DNA from 4 places in the Lysinibacillus sp. GW823-FHT02G10 genome. Region 4 is predicted to be linked to each of the others. Evidence: riboswitches for the same ligand, from Rfam matches in the RefSeq annotation. Region 4 holds a riboswitch; each other region holds the start of a gene.
The links. Region 4 has a riboswitch for S-adenosylmethionine ahead of AC1RFD_RS20260 (bifunctional homocysteine S-methyltransferase/methylenetetrahydrofolate reductase). Riboswitches for the same ligand answer to the same signal wherever they lie in the genome.
Positions count from the first base shown of each region.

Region 1: another riboswitch for S-adenosylmethionine. It lies ahead of AC1RFD_RS14410 (methionine ABC transporter ATP-binding protein); the one in region 4 lies ahead of AC1RFD_RS20260 (bifunctional homocysteine S-methyltransferase/methylenetetrahydrofolate reductase).
Region 2: another riboswitch for S-adenosylmethionine. It lies ahead of AC1RFD_RS03075 (YezD family protein); the one in region 4 lies ahead of AC1RFD_RS20260 (bifunctional homocysteine S-methyltransferase/methylenetetrahydrofolate reductase).
Region 3: another riboswitch for S-adenosylmethionine. It lies ahead of metK (methionine adenosyltransferase); the one in region 4 lies ahead of AC1RFD_RS20260 (bifunctional homocysteine S-methyltransferase/methylenetetrahydrofolate reductase).

Region 1 covers NZ_JBXAJI010000004.1:80,827-85,042, reverse strand. The annotation lists gene AC1RFD_RS14435 (acyl-CoA dehydrogenase FadE) at 1-584, shown strand, start outside; gene AC1RFD_RS14430 (arsenate reductase family protein) at 768-1,124, shown strand; gene gcvH (glycine cleavage system protein GcvH) at 1,206-1,586, shown strand; gene AC1RFD_RS14420 (toprim domain-containing protein) at 1,678-2,019, shown strand; gene AC1RFD_RS14415 (thioredoxin family protein) at 2,034-2,345, shown strand; SAM riboswitch class I at 2,402-2,505, shown strand; gene AC1RFD_RS14410 (methionine ABC transporter ATP-binding protein) at 2,588-3,616, shown strand; gene AC1RFD_RS14405 (methionine ABC transporter permease) at 3,606-4,216, shown strand, end outside.
Region 2 covers NZ_JBXAJI010000001.1:617,587-621,802, forward strand. The annotation lists gene AC1RFD_RS03065 (TetR/AcrR family transcriptional regulator) at 1-107, shown strand, start outside; gene AC1RFD_RS03070 (DUF418 domain-containing protein) at 91-1,185, shown strand; SAM riboswitch class I at 1,356-1,451, shown strand; gene AC1RFD_RS03075 (YezD family protein) at 1,522-1,677, shown strand; gene AC1RFD_RS03080 (flavin reductase family protein) at 1,768-2,253, opposite strand; gene AC1RFD_RS03085 (VOC family protein) at 2,403-3,188, shown strand; gene AC1RFD_RS03090 (amphi-Trp domain-containing protein) at 3,559-3,837, opposite strand; gene AC1RFD_RS03095 (cold-shock protein) at 3,983-4,183, opposite strand.
Region 3 covers NZ_JBXAJI010000002.1:466,039-470,254, reverse strand. The annotation lists gene pckA (phosphoenolpyruvate carboxykinase (ATP)) at 1-1,012, opposite strand, end outside; SAM riboswitch class I at 1,402-1,520, shown strand; gene metK (methionine adenosyltransferase) at 1,779-2,975, shown strand; gene AC1RFD_RS12140 (gamma carbonic anhydrase) at 3,155-3,667, opposite strand; gene AC1RFD_RS12135 (alpha/beta hydrolase) at 3,801-4,216, shown strand, end outside.
Region 4 covers NZ_JBXAJI010000010.1:28,261-32,476, forward strand. The annotation lists gene metH (methionine synthase) at 1-289, opposite strand, end outside; gene AC1RFD_RS20260 (bifunctional homocysteine S-methyltransferase/methylenetetrahydrofolate reductase) at 282-2,129, opposite strand; SAM riboswitch class I at 2,219-2,319, opposite strand; gene AC1RFD_RS20265 (protoporphyrinogen oxidase) at 2,419-3,813, opposite strand; gene AC1RFD_RS20270 (globin-coupled sensor protein) at 4,053-4,216, opposite strand, start outside.

The DNA.
Region 1 (4,216 bases), on a different contig from region 4:
ATCGAATTTTTGAAGGTACAAACGAAATTAACCGCATGATTGTACCTGGCACATTTATGAAAAAGGCGCTAAAGGGTGAGCTACCATTATTACAAGTTGCCCAAAATTTACAGCAAGAGCTGCTTATGCTAATGCCAGAGGATATCGGTACAGAGCCGTTAGCACAAGAAAAATATTTAGTGAAAAATGCCAAGAAGATTGCTGTATTAGCTGCAGGATTAGCAGCACAACGCTTTGGTGCAAAGCTTGATCAAGAGCAAGAAGTATTGGTAAACATTGCGAATATAGCTAACCAATTATTTGCAATGGAATCAGCTGTCTTACGTACAGAAAAAGCAATTGCTCGTGACGGTGCTGAAAAAGCACATCAAAAATTGCTATACACACAAATTTTCTGCCAAGAAGCATTCGCAGAAATCGAAAAAGAAGCAAAAGACACAATTCTTGCTTCAGCGGATGGCGATGCAGCCCGTATGACATTATCTGCACTGCGTAAGCTAACGCGTAATAATCCATACAATTTAATTGCGAAGAAGCGTGAGGCTTCCGTTAAATTAATTGATGCTGAAAAATATATTGTATAATAGTGCAAATTTAACCTAGCTATCTGCAAAAGATAGCTAGGTTTTTTATATGAGATGGATAATCGTAAAAGGAGCGGATAAATTTGCACAACTGGTGGATAAACTTACAAAAAAGAGTGAAGTTCACCATTGAAAACAACTATGATGGTATACTACAGAAAAAGACAGAAGAGGAGCATTGTAATGACGATTCAATTTTTCCATTATCCGAAATGTACAACATGTAAAAAGGCACAGAAGTGGTTAAATGAGCATGAGGTTTCCTATGAAGAGGTACATATCGCAGAGCAACCTCCGACTAAAGAAGAACTAACAGCTATTTGGCAAGCTAGTGGACAGCCTTTGAAGAAATTTTTTAATACCTCAGGCATGAAATATCGTGAGCTTGGCTTAAAGGACAAGTTAGCGGAAATGACGGAGGATGAGCAGCTTGAGCTACTTGCTTCAGATGGCATGTTAATGAAACGTCCCATCGTGACAGATGGAAAAAAAGTTACTTTAGGTTTTAAAGAAGTAGATTTTGAGCAAGCTTGGAAATAACCGTATTAAACCTTGTATTTATAGGAGAAGTATGGCACACTGAAAGTGAATATATTACATATTTATGGAGGGGTTTTTTGCATGAGCACACCTAAAGACTTACGATACTCTGAAGAACATGAATGGGTAAAAGTAGAAGATGGAAAAGTACGTATTGGTATTACTCACTTCGCACAATCTGAATTAGGAGATATCGTATTCGTTGAGCTTCCACAAGTTGGCGACGAAATCAAAACAGATGATCCATTCGGTAGCGTAGAATCAGTAAAAACTGTTTCTGAATTATATGCACCAATCTCAGGTACTGTAGTTGAAGTAAATGCAGATTTAGAAGATAGCCCAGAATTCGTTAATGAATCACCATATGAAAAAGCATGGATGATCGTTGTTGAGCCTGCTGACGCATCAGAAGTTGAGAAACTAATGACAGCAGAGCAATACGAAGAAATGATCGCTGAATAAGACAAGCCATAATCGAAAAACGTCGGAAACTACCGGCGTTTTTTGTTATATAATGACTTATAAGTGGGGATCTCTAAATGGAGGTGGCGTAATGTTCGAGGGAAAATGCTTGATAGTAGAAGGGCGCTCAGATAAGCTACAAATTGAGCCTATTTTGAATGAGAATGTTACAATACTATGTACGAATGGTACAATTGGTGTGCATCAATTAGAAGAACTACTGGATCCCTATGAGGGCTGTGAGCTATTTACTTTTTTTGATGCAGATACTTCTGGTGATAAGCTACGTGCATTAATGGACAGACATTATCCAGAGGCTGAGCATCTGCGCACAATGCCAACATACAAGGAAGTAGAAACGACACCAAGAAAAGTGCTAGCAATGATCTTACTGCGTGCACATTTTTCAATCCATAATGAATATATTTTGTAAGGTTGCGTGAGTAAATGGAAGAATGGTCAATAGAGCAGTGGGAAGCGGCTAAACAGTCGGGAGAGAAAACTGCATTTTATTTATATACACCGATGTGTGGAACGTGTGCAGTGGCATCTAAAATGATGTCCATTATTGAGCAATTACTGCCACAGCTACAAATTGGTAAAGCAAATATCAACTTTTTGGAACACATAGCTTATGAGCATCAAATTGAAAGTGTTCCATGTCTACTCATCAGTGATGGCGGAAAAGTGACAGAAAAGATTTATGCTTTTCAATCCGTACCATTTTTATATGAATTGTTAAAAAAATCAATTGACTGAACTTTACTAGCGTGGTAAAGTATCAAATATATTACTAAAACATTAAATATATCGAACTCTTATGAAGAGTGGCGGAGGGAAGTGCCCTATGAAGCCCGGCAACCATCACAATGTGAAAAGGTGCCAAATCACCCAAAGATTTTTCTTTGAAAGATGAGAGAACGGTTTAACGTATCATACGTGACCCCTTCTACTTGTCTGTGAGTGAAGGGGTTTTCTATATGAGAAAAGGAGTATTCGCTATGATCCAGCTTCAAAATATTACAAAGAAATACAAAACAGCAAATGGCGAATTAACGGCAGTCAAAGACGTCAACCTTACTATTAATAAAGGTGAAATTTTTGGCATTATCGGCTATAGTGGTGCTGGTAAAAGTACCATGATTCGTTTATTAAACGGTTTAGAGAAACCGACAGCAGGAACAGTAACGGTGAACAATCAAGAATTTTCATCGATAAAAGGGCAAAAACTTAGAGCAGCTAGACAAAAGGTAAGTATGATTTTCCAGCATTTTAATTTACTTTGGTCAAGAACAGTTGCCGAAAATATTGCATTCCCTTTAGAAATCGCAGGCTTCCCAAAGGCTCAACGTGAAGCGCGTGTGAAGGAATTAATTGCCCTTGTAGGCTTAGAAGGGCGCGATAAGGCATATCCATCCCAGCTTTCTGGGGGACAAAAGCAGCGTGTAGGAATTGCACGTGCATTAGCGAATAATCCAGAGGTTTTACTATGTGATGAGGCGACATCCGCACTCGACCCTGAAACAACGGATGCCATTCTTGATTTACTCGTAGATATAAATGAACGCTTAGGCTTAACAATCGTCCTGATTACCCACGAAATGCATGTCATCCGCAAAATTTGTCATCGTGTAGCGGTGATGGAGGCAGGCGAAATTGTGGAACGTGGTGAGGTATTACAAGTCTTCCAAGCCCCACAGGCGGCTATTACTAAGAAGTTTGTATCTCAAATTACAGACACTAAGGAAACACAGGATACGGTAGCACAAATTAAAACAAACTATCCAACTGGACAACTTGTCAAATTGATTTTTGTTGGTGAAAAAACAGAACAGCCTGTCATCTCACATCTTGTGAAACAATTTGATGTAGAAGTAAGTATTGTTCACGGAAATATTTCGCAAACAAAAAATGGTGCATATGGTACATTGATTGTGCAAATTGATGGCTCTCAGACAAACGTCACTGAAGCCCTTCGTTATTTAAATACAGTGGAAGTACAGACGGAGGTGATTGAAAATGCTAACTAATCTCTTTCCGAATGTAGACTGGGAAAATATGTGGCAAGCTACGTATGAAACTTTATACATGACAGCTATATCAACGGTTGTGACATTTATTCTTGGGTTAGTCATTGGTATTGTTCTATTTTTAACTAGCCCCAATCAGTTATGGGCAAATAAAATCGTTAACTTTTTAACAGGATCACTCGTTAATATTTTCCGTTCCATTCCATTTATCGTATTAATTATTTTATTAATTCCATTTACGAAGTTTTTACTAGGTACAATTCGCGGTGCCAATGCGGCGTTACCTGCTTTAATTATCGGTGCAGCACCGTTTTATGCTCGTATGGTATTAATTGCGTTACGTGAAATTGATAAAGGTGTGATTGAAGCAGCCCGTTCAATGGGAGCAAAAACTTCTACGATTATTTGGAAAGTATTGGTTCCTGAATCATTACCAGCTTTGATTTCTGGTATCACTGTAACGGCTGTTGCTCTTGTAGGATATACAGCGATGGCAGGAATTATTGGTGCAGGTGGTCTTGGTAACTTAGCTTTCTTAGACGGCTTCCAGCGAAATCGCCAAGATGTGACATTAATGGCAACTATTTTGATCTTAGTAGT
Region 2 (4,216 bases), on a different contig from region 4:
ATATCGGTAATTTCATGTTAACAGGCAACCAATTGAACTATAGGGCTATTTGGAAGGAGGCTGTACATAGCGTTATCCAAGGGGGCAAAGATGACAAAAAGAAATGATGATCGGCGCATTGAAGGTCTTGATTTTGCAAGAGCTCTCGCCATGCTTGGCATGTTCATTGTCAATTTTGGCGTCATAACAGGTTCTACAACGAATGGTTCAACATGGTTAATTGCCTTCCAACATCTTTTCGAGGGACGTGCTTCGGCCGTATTTGTCATGCTAGCAGGAATAGGGACAGCCTTAATGACTCGTCAGGCTAGAGAGAGTAAGGACCCAATCCTTCTTCGTCAAAATCGACTTACTTTGTGGAAGAGGGCGCTTTTGTTATTTACGATAGGGATAATTTTATATGCAATCGGCTGGACAGGAGATATATTACATTATTATGGCGTGTATATGTTTGTTGCTGCTTGGTTGATTGCCCAATCCAAGAAAATGATGATCTTCATAATCGGTGCCATCCTTATCCTTTCACAATGGCTTCAAATTCAATTTAGTTACCTTGCTGGTTGGCATCCAACATATGTGCTACTAGAGTATCTTGATTTTTGGACACCAGCAGGATTTATAAGAAATTTGATGTTTAATGGCTATCATCCACTATTCCCCTGGATTTGCTTCTTTCTGATAGGTATGGTAATGGGCACATTAGATTTAACAAATCATACATTAAGAAAAAACTTACTGGTGATAGGTTTATTGTTAGTCATCATGACTGAGACTTGTTCAACGTTATTCATTAAGATGACAACCATTCATTTATTAGATGTAGAGAGTGCATTGTATTTATTTGATACAGGACCGATTCCACCGAATATGATGTATGTCCTATCTAATTCGGCTTCGGCTATTGTCATCATTGTTGGCTCCATCTATCTTGTAGAGACATGTAAAAATAAAGTTATTCAATCTTTCATATTAACAGGACAAATGTCTTTAACGCATTATGTTGGCCATGTTGTTATAGGCATTGGAATACTAATTATTTGCCAAAAGCTGGAGAACCAAACACTTGCTTTTTCCATGCTGTATGCCTGCTGTTATTTTTTAGGATGTGTCGTTGTTTCTGTATGGTGGAGGACTAAACATCATCGAGGCCCACTTGAATTCATGATGAGGAAATGGAGCTTGTAATAAATTAATGGATTGCCATCTATTTCTCACTGACTAGGCATAAAATACTTTAGGTTTAGGGAGTCTTTTAATCTAAACGACATATTGCATAGTATTCAACTAGGTTTTCTAATATTTTGTATTGACATTCCTATAGCAGAATTATAGAATTATTTTCAAGAAACGCAGTACTCTTATCAAGAGAGGTGGAGGGACTTGGCCCAATGAAGCCTCGGCAACCGAACAACAGGTGCCAAATCCAACAGATGGTGTCTGAGAGATAGGAGGGGCTATCAATCAGTTTGATGCGTTGGCCTCTTTATGAACAATAAGGATAAAAAAGAAGGGGTGTATCGTATGGCTCAGTCAGTAAAAGTAGATGATAAGAAACTAGAGGCAATTGCGAAGGCGATTCAAAATCTTGAATTTGGTGAAGTGCATATTACGATTCAAGATGGTGTGATTGTGCAAATTAATAGGCTTGAAAAGCAGAGATTTCCGCAGAAAAAATAACAATGATTTCAGTAGAACTTATGTCAAACGGCCACCTATAAGCATGAAGGATTTCCTGTGCTTACAAGTGGCCCTTTTTTTGTGTAAAGACTAGCTATAAAAGCTTTTTGGTATGGGACCGATATGACGGCGATGATAAAGCAAAGGCTCTTTTTGAGCATTTGTAATGTCTACGACCTGCCCAATAAAAATGGTATGGTCGCCAGCATCGATTTGCTGAAATGTTTTACATTGTAAATTAGCTGCTGTATCATGTAAAATCGGTAGTCCTAAAGAGGAAGTTGACCATTTTGCTTGTGCAAAGCGATCAGGGATTTTACTGGCAAATAGTGTACATAAATGCTCTTGATCACTCGCTAAAATATTGACCGCAAAATTTGGCGCAGTCGTGAAATAAGGATGGAGCTGAGATTTTTTATCGAGTGACCACAAAATAAGGAGCGGGTCGATTGAAACAGATGCAAAGGAATTGACGGTTAAGCCAATCGGTTTTGTGTCATGACATGTCGTGACAACTGTTACGCCTGTAGGATAATTACCTAATGCCAATTTAAAAGCAGCTACTAAATCTGTCATTCAAATCACCTCTTTATGAAATTAGTGAACGGAGTTTGTAGGTAAACGAAACTTTTTTTCATATCCTACTAGTAACTCCTTTTCTTGAGTAAATTTTAAACTAATCAAACATACAGGTAAAGGTAATGGGGAAAGAAAGGGGAATGGCCATGACTTTATATTTTGATCATTTGGTTCATCAAGTGGAATCACCAGAAAATATAAAGGTTTTCTTCAATAAACGAAATGTCCATACAGTGAATGGTGGGCAGCACACGATGTGGGGGACTTATAATACGTTAAGCTACTTTGGCTTAAGCTATATTGAACAAATTGCTATCTATGATCGTGATTTATTTGAGCAAGCGGCACAATACCCATATTCCCTACATTATACGTTTAAACGTGATCAAGAGCGCCAGGGATTTTCTCGAATTGCTCTGCGCACAAAAAATATTGAGGAAGAGGGTCGACGCTTGCGAGCATTGGGCTATGAAGTATATGGACCAGATGCATGTAGCAGAACAAGACCAGATGGCACTGTGGTAGAATGGAAGCTACTGCATTTTGGTAAGCCAGATCTGCCAATTGATTTTCCATTTTTGATTGAATGGGCGGAGGAAGATGAAGAACGTTTGGTTCAATTAAAGGCAAGTGGTGCCATTGATGTCAAACAGGCTATAACGATGGAATCCGTCCAATTCTACGTCAAGGACATGCAGGCAACAGTTAAGCTGTGGCAAGAGGTGTTACAGCTACCAGTGCCTACGCAATATGAGCAGTATTTGTCACTACAGCTACCGAATATGCGCTTAGATTTCTATGAGGAAGAGAGCGCGATGACAATTACACTTGGTCATGTCAAAGAGGGACCATTTGGTGTGACATTAAAGGATCCTAAACGAACAAAGGAAACTTTAGTTTGCCCTGGTGCTTTTTATTGGATAAATCGATAAGGAGAAAAGGCTGGGCCATAACTAACTGGGACCTTCATTAAGCCGAATAATCTTTAAATTAACAAACATGATAACTAGAAAAACCGAACTATTCCGAAACACTTCGTAAGCGTTTTAGTGGATAGCTCGGTATTTTTATGGGCTGAAACAATTTTGCTCCCGCCTTTTTACATAAGTATTGAAAAACAAAACCATCAATAGAATTTCTGATGCTGGCTACTTGCTTTCTTGTGGATTTAGCGTTACAGAGGAGACCCTGGAGCGAAATCACCCCCTCACCTTGCTAAAATTTTAGCTAGTGACATGATCTTTAATTCAACAATATGGAAAAATCCACTTCATCAAAAAAGTGGATTTTCGTTGCCAATTATTATTCAATTGTCATTTTTTTCGGTGTTTCTGTACCTGTATACCAATCAAATTCAATTTCAAATGAATGCTTGTCGCCCTTTTTTGTATAGGAGTATTCGATTTTGAGCTGTTCACTTGGGCTGACAACTGTTGGCTCTGTGTCTTGAACAAAAGTGAATTCACCATTTTCTTTAAGCTTTTTTGCAATCGTTTCCAGTGTTGCTGCAAATTCTGCTACACTTTGTCGTTCTTTATGCTTCAAAATAACTTCAGTCATGGGTTTATTTTGTTTTTGCATCGAAATCCCTCCTTACGTTTTGTTACTTCTATTATAACATGGAGGGGGCATTCAGCTTATAAAACAATACAAAAAGCGGATGAAGGAAACGATGCATTTCCTAATCCGCTGCTAATCTGGAACTACACGGATAGTCCCATTACGCTTATAGTTTTACAACATTTGATGCTTGGGGTCCACGATTGCCTTCCACAACATCAAATGAAACCTTTTGACCTTCTTCAAGTGTACGGAAGCCTTCCTCCTGGATGCCCGTAAAATGAACAAATACATCTTCGCCATCATCACATTCAATAAAGCCATAACCTTTTTCATTATTGAACCACTTTACGATCCCCTGTTGCATAAGCATTCGCCTCCAATGCGCTTGAATGTAAAA
Region 3 (4,216 bases), on a different contig from region 4:
GACCTGCAACAGAAGGATCAACGATATTTTCGATGTATTGGATTGGATAAGCTACACGTGTATTTTCTGTTAGTGAACCATCATCATAGTCACAAATACGAGTTTCTGGATCAACAGCTACGTTTTCTAATACAGAGCCGAAGCGGATTGCATTGTAGATTTCTGGTTCTTTTTCAGCAGAAAGGTTGATTGTTTTTGCATAGCAGCCACCCTCAATGTTGAATACACCATTATCAGACCAACCGTGTTCATCGTCACCGATTAGCTTACGATCAGGATCAGCTGATAACGTCGTTTTACCAGTACCAGATAGACCGAAGAATAACGCTACATCGCCAGCTTCACCAACGTTTGCTGAGCAGTGCATTGAAAGAATACCTTGTTGTGGTAATAAGTAGTTCATGATACCAAAGATAGATTTTTTCATTTCACCAGCATATTCTGTACCACCAATTAAAATAATTTTCTTTTCAAGTGATACGATGATGAATGTTTCAGAAGCAGTACCATCAACCGCAGGATCTGCTTTAAAGTTAGGAGCTGAGATGACAGTGAAGTCGGCAACATGAGAAGCTAATTCATCTGCTGTTGGACGGATAAATAATTGATGAGCAAAAAGATTGTGCCATGCGTATTCATTGATAACTTGAATGCTTAATTGTGAGTCTTTGTCAGCACCTGCAAAGCCTTTGAATACGAATAACTCGTCACGTTCTTTTAAATATTTTATTACTTTTACATATAGGTTATCGAACACTTCAGAAGAAATCGGTTGGTTGACTTTACCCCAGTCAATTTGATCTTTTGTGCTTTCTTCTTCTACCGTATATTTATCTTTAGGTGAACGACCAGTGTATTTGCCAGTTTCTGCACGAACTGCGCCATCTACTGTTAACATTGCTTCACCACGAGATGTAGCTTTTTCTGCTAATTGTGGTACTGAAAGTTGAACATTTATGTTACCGCCGTTTAATAATTCCTTCAGTTCGTTTGCAATTTCTACTGAATTCATCGATTAAATACCATCCTTTTTTATAGTATTCCCTTGATTTAGAGGGATTTTTTCTTAATTTCAAAAATAGTATAACACAATTGCTTAAATAATCTATACTAATTAAGAAATTATTTTAGAGTTTTTACCACTTTTCAATAAACTGACAAAAAATAATGTTTTTCGAGTAGAATACCATCAATCCTACTGTAATTAGGCACGAAAATTGAGCCACACATATGTTACCACAAGTAGCTAGGTATGTTGTAGGGATTAATTTGCTTCTATTTACATCATCATCCAAGTATGAAAAGTTTTTGTGTAATAAGTTCTTTCCTTTCTATACAGTAATACATAAGAAAATATTTGACAACGTTCGACCTTTTCAGTAACATGAGATTGAACGGATACTCTTATCCCGAGCTGGTGGAGGGTCAGGCCCTGTGAAACCCGGCAACCTGCATGAACTATTTCACGACATGCGTTGGTGCCAACCTGATGCAAGGGAACATCCCTTGAACGATAAGAGTGAAAGGTTACGCAGTCATTATTCCTTTCCTCATGTAAAGTAACGTGAGAAAAGGATTTTTTTATTGCTATAAATCAATGTAAAGGTAAGTATATGTAGTTCTTTCCTTATTATAATGACGGATCTTTCGAAATCCTCGTGTTAAAAGCAGCAGTAACGGCTTGAGAGTTCAATCCTTAGGAGCGGACTTGACATGGGTAATGAGTACCGTATTCATACACAACTACTTATTGTAAGAGTATTTAGGAGGAAAACCAAATGACAAACCGTCGACTGTTTACATCAGAGAGTGTAACAGAAGGACATCCAGATAAGATTTGTGACCAAATCTCGGATGCCATTTTAGATGCTATTTTAGCAGAAGATCCAAATGCACGTGTAGCGTGTGAAACAACTGTAACAACAGGATTAGTATTAGTAGCAGGAGAAATTACTACTTCTACTTATGTGGATATTAAAGGTATTGTTCGTGACACTGTAGCTGAAATTGGCTATACACGAGGTAAATATGGCTTTGATGCTGAGAACTTAGCGGTGCTTGTGGCAATTGGCGAACAATCACCTGATATAGCTCAAGGTGTTGATCAGGCATTAGAGGCACGTGAAGGCTCTATGACAGATGCTGATATAGAAGCAATTGGTGCTGGTGACCAAGGCTTAATGTTTGGCTATGCATGTAATGAAACACCAGAGCTAATGCCATTACCAATTAGCTTGGCACACAAATTAGCACGCCGTTTAACAGAAGTACGTAAATCAGGTGAACTTGCCTATTTACGTCCTGATGGTAAAACGCAAGTAACGATTGAATATGATGACAATAATGTACCGGTTCGCGTGGATACAATTGTTATTTCAACACAGCATGATGAAGAAGCAACACTTGAACAAATTCAAGCAGATTTAAAAGAATTTGTTATTGCACCAGTTGTACCGAGTGAATTATTAGATGCTAATACGAAATACTTCATCAATCCAACTGGCCGTTTTGTAATTGGTGGGCCAAAAGGTGATGCTGGATTAACAGGACGTAAAATCATTGTTGATACATACGGTGGTTATGCACGTCACGGTGGTGGTGCCTTCTCAGGTAAGGATGCAACCAAGGTAGACCGTTCGGCGGCATATGCAGCACGTTATGTAGCAAAAAACATCGTAGCAGCTGGCTTAGCAGAGCGTGCTGAAGTGCAACTTGCCTATGCGATTGGCGTTGCTCAGCCTGTTTCCATTGCTGTCGATACATTTGGCACAGGTAGAGTGAAAGAAAGCGAGATCGTTGAATGGGTACGCGAGTTATTCGATTTACGCCCAGCAGGTATCATTAAAATGCTTGATCTTCGTCGTCCAATTTATAAACAAACTGCTGCGTATGGACATTTTGGTCGTACAGATTTAAATGTACCATGGGAGCAAATTGATAAAGCAGACGCGCTACGAGAAAAAGCACGTTTATAAACTATTGAACTAAAGTAATGAAGTCATTAGAAAATTATTCTGATGTATTAATAAGCAAAGGGGCAACATTGCTCCTTTTGTTTTTTTTACAAAAATACCTCGCTAGGATTCGTGAACATATTCGGTACACGAAAACGCGAGGGATTTTTTCGTTAGTATTGATTTTTTGTGTAGGTTATTTATTTCTGAAGTGATTTATAATATTGACCTTTTTCTGCGTATTCTCGTACGATGCGTTCCATATCCTCTTTATCTTCAGCATTTAATTCTCGGACAACTTTTGCTGGACGACCTAATGCTAAACTATTTGGAGGAATGACTTTACCAGGAGGTACTAGGCTTCCAGCTCCAATAAATGCACCTTCTCCAATCTCAGCTCCGTCTAAAATAATGGATCCCATACCAATTAAGGCATTTTTGCGAATTGTACAACTATGTAAAGTGACTTGGTGTCCAACTGTTACCTCATCTTCAATAATGAGCGGATATTTTGGGCTTTGGTGTAAACAGCAAAGATCCTGGATACTGACACGTTTACCAATAATCGTTGGGGAAACATCACCACGAATAACCGTATTAAACCAAATAGTTGTTTCGGCGCCAATTGTTACGTCGCCCGTAACAGTTGCGTAATCAGCAATGAAAACAGACGGATCGATCTTTGGCGTTTTATCTTTAAATGGATAAATCATGAAAATCGCCTCTTTTCTTTCTATAATGTAGTATTATCGTATCAAATACGCAACTTTATGGAAATATAAAATTAAAATGTGCTATTTATTTCGATATAATCAAAGTGTAATCATTTTTTAGGAGGACTATGTAATGTGGAAATGGGAAGCTGATGGACAAGCAAAAGCTGTGATTGCTATTCTTCATGGTGCTTATGAAAATCACCGTTGGTATGCATGGCTGATAGAGAAATTAAGATTAGAAGGCTTCCACATAGTCATGGGAGATTTACCGAATCATGGAGGTAATGCAAGGTTTGCTCGAGTCCATGATGAAGACTTCAAATTGTACAATAAGTATACAAGAAACCTGATTGAAAATGCTTTTTCATATAATTTACCAACCTTTGTAATAGGGCATGGACTAGGTGCAACATTAATCCTCCATACACTGCAAAAGAGACAATATGAATGTGCAGGCATTATTTTAACATCACCTTGGTTGCAACTAAAGCTATTACCAGGTAAATTAACAAATGCTTTAACAAGTCTAAGTGCGTTAACAGCCAA
Region 4 (4,216 bases):
GCTTATTAATTACTTCTGCTTTTGTGCCAAGATCATATTCATTTAACACAAGAGGCGTCCCACCAAATGTATTTGTACAAATAATATCTGCGCCTGCCTCTAAGTATTTATGGTGAATTTTTTCAATAACATCTGGTCTAGTAAGCACAAGATTTTCATTACAGCCATCAAGTTCCTCGCCACCAAAATCCTCTGCTGATAAATTTTCATTTTGTAGCATTGTTCCCATTGCGCCATCAAGAATTAAAATACGTTTCTCTAGTTGCTCTTCAATCGAGTGCTTAGCCATGTATACTTACTCCTTTTTTCTGTTCATCCAATTGCTCTATATATTTCATCAACTCTAGTGTCACATCGTAACGTAAAAATGGTGTAATAAGGTAAATCCCATTGAAATATTGCGTAGCCACTTCTACTAATTCTTTGGCAATAGCAATCCCTTCCAATGTTGCCCTTTCTTTATCTTCTCCACATGCTTTCATTCTTGTTAAGGCATCTTCAGATAATTTGATACCTGGCACTTCATGATGTAAAAATTCAGCGCTTTTATAACTCGTAACAGGCATAATACCGATGTAAATTGGAGCTTGTAAATGCTTTGTTGCCTCATAAATCTCTACAATTTTCTCTTTCGTATATACTGGTTGAGAAATGAAGTAGTCTGCCCCATGCTCAATTTTCTTCTCCAAGCGTGTCACAGCACGATCTAACACACGGACGTTTGGATTAAATGCAGCAGCAACTGAGAAATTTGCTTTTTTACGAAGTGGCTTACCTGAGAAAGAGACCCCTTCATTTAATTGCTTAATTAATTGGATTAGCTCCATGGAAGATACATCATAAACACTTGTCGCACCTGGGAAATCTCCTACTTTCGTTGGATCACCCGTAACGGCCAACACATCATGAATACCTAAAGCATTTAACCCCATTAAATGAGATTGTAGACCAATTAAATTACGGTCTCGACATGTAATATGAGTTAGTGGGCGTACACCATGTGAGCTCTTCAACAATGCGCCCATTGCAATATTGCTAATACGTGGAGAGGCCAATGAATTGTCTGCCATCATAACTACATCTGCACCTGCATCATATAATTGCTTTGCTCCTTCAAGGAACCCATCAATCTCTAAATGTCTAGGCGTATCCAACTCTACTATGACAGAACGTTCACGTTTAACTTTTTCATGAAGAGGCTCATACTTTGTTGGCTCCGCTTCCCGAACAATCTCAATCTTTTTAGGCTTCGCAAGCTTCTCCTGAACCGGTGATAACTCTTCTAAATACTTCTTTGCTGCTGCAATATGTTTGGGTGTTGTACCACAGCAGCCCCCTATTAAACGTACACCTTGATCACGCAATTCAACAGCCGCTCGACCAAAATAATCAGCTTCTGATTCATAAACGACACGCCCATCCTCTAAGTCCAGAAGTGATGCATTTGGATAGGCCGACATAAATGCCTTATTAGGAAGTTCTACACCTTCAAATGCCTGAATTGTATGGTGTGGACCTAGTCGACAATTGACACCAACAATATCAGCACCTAGGGCTTCAAGCTCATGGAGAGCATTATTTAAAGACATCCCATTTTGTAGAACACCGGGCTCATGCATAGAAACTTGTGCAATAATCGGCAATTTTGTTTTTTCTCGTAGCATCTTTAAGGTTGCTGTTAATTCTTCAAAATCATAATAAGTTTCAAGTAAAAGGCCATCTGGATTCCCTGCAAGTAAGACGCTTGCTTGTTCTTCAATAGTCGCTAATATTTCATCCAAGGTTGCATCACTTTTACGAATTCCCCGAATACCACCAATTGTTCCTAAAACAAATTGACCGCCATCAGCCGCTGCTCGTTTTGCGATGGTGATAGCAGCTTCATTAAATTGTTGGACACGTGATTCCAATCCATAGCGAGCTAATTTAATGGCATTTGCACCGTACGTATTCGTTTGAATGATGTCAGCACCAGCCGCAATATATTCTCTATGAATCTTTTCAATTAACTCGGGTCTCTGAACATTCATTTCCTCATGGCAATACTCCAATCCATAGCCATATAGCACTGTGCCTATTGCACCGTCTGCCGTCAATACATGCGTTTTTAACCTTTCAAGCAATCCCATAAAATTAGCCTCTCTTCCTATGTCTCTATATAATAAAAAGCCTTCTTTCATAAAAAAAGAAGGCTTTAACGATTCATCATTGTTGTTCCTTCTCATCTTCGACTCAACGGTCTTCTGGATTTAGCACCTGACAATAAAGTTGGTTGCTGAAGCTTCAATGGGCCAGTCCCTCTGCTTCTCTTGATAAGAATTAAGTATGAATTTTTTAAATAATTAAAAGAATCATATCGTTTACTGACGAATGAGTCAAGACTATTTCACATAACAAAGTTTTTTTCCACTTAAAACCTTAGAAATTGGCAAGTTCCTTTGCAAGCTCTTCACCAATTTTTTTCCCGTTTTGAATGCAAGCACCAATACCTACGCCAAAATACGAGCACCCTGCAATCGATAAATTAGGATATTTCTCATGTAATTCTTGTAGTAATCCTTGTAATGCTTCACGATGCGCTAGATCATATTTAGGCATTTGATCAATCCATTTTGTTACATTCACAACGGTTGGCTGCTCCTCTATTCCTAGGCTCTTTCTCACATCTTCTAAAGCAACTGCTGCCAATTCTTCATCCGTCATGGCGCGTAGTTGCTCATAGGCTGGATTGATGCTCTTATAAAAGAGTCGCACAAGTAATTTATTTTCTTTCGATGTATGCTTCCATTTACGACTAGTCCAAGTTGCCGCATTACAAGTTACGTCTGAATTATGGGAAACAATATAGCCCGTTCCATCTGCTGGCAATTTAGCGTCTGGCACATCAAAACCTAAATAGATAGTAATCGCTGACGCTGTCGTAAATTGGTCAAAATAGCGGTTTAAAGATTCATCCTGTAGCAGATTTTGTACAGTATCGTTCGGTAATGCTAAAACGACATAATCTGACTCAATAATTTCACCATTAGCTAAGGAAATTGTGTAGTTCTTATCTTGTTTTTGAACATTTAGTGTAGTAACACCCTTGATAATTTCTACATCGGATAAGGTTTGTTCAAGTCGATCAATTAAAGAAGATAAACCATTTTTAAAGGATATAAATTTTTTGTTCGCTGCTTTAACAAATTGCTCACGATTCGCATCAAAGCCTTTAATAATACTTCCAAAATCATTCTTATAATCAATTAAATACGGTAAAGTAGAGCCAATAGAAAGCTGATGTAAATCTCCCGAATAAACACCTGCAAGGACTGGTGCAATTTGGTTTTTCACCAGTTCCTCTCCTAAATAGTAAGTTAAAAATTCACCAATTGAACTTTCCTTTGTGAAGCCATTGTTTGGCAATGTTAAATCCTTCAACGCTTCTTTTTTTCCCTGCTCGGAAATAAGTGTACTTTCCTCTAAGGATGCTACACTCATCGGTATTCCGAAAGTTGAATCTGCCGGAATAGCATGTAACTCATTATTCGTATAAATATAAGAAATACCTGTTTCGTTGTAAACTAATTCCGCCTCAAAATCAAGCTCCTGCACGAGTTCCATAACGCCTTGATGACGGGCTACAATAGAATCAGCACCCGTTTCCATGATGAAACCTTGTTCATGTGCTGAATATAATTTGCCTCCTAAATATGTATTTTTTTCTATAAGCACTAGACGAACATTTAAATTATGTTCCTTCACTTGACGTTGCAAATAATGCATTGTACATAGTCCTGTAATACCGCCGCCTAAAACAACAACTGTTTTCATCATAACCGCCCCTATTATTCATTCTTTCTACAGTATAATCCTTTTTTCATTGAAAATTACGTAAACCCTTTACAAATTTAGCAAAAATAGAGCTATTTCATCAGTGAAATAGCTCTTACTTTCTGAATCTCTATAAAATTGATCCTCTATAGCGATAACTTCACAACAAACATTTAAATAGGTACTATAGTGTTTATTACGTCTAAAAATATGAAAAATAGAATGTAAATGTTAGTAGTCTATCCTTTTAAATTTTGCGCAAAGCTCGCTAATTTTTCAGCTGAATTTGTTACCTCAGTAAATGAAGTGCCTAATTCACTTAATATGCCTACAATTGCTTGTATTTTTGTTGCCATACACTCATTTTGATCTTTTGCTTCTGTCATGGCTCCCAATATACTCG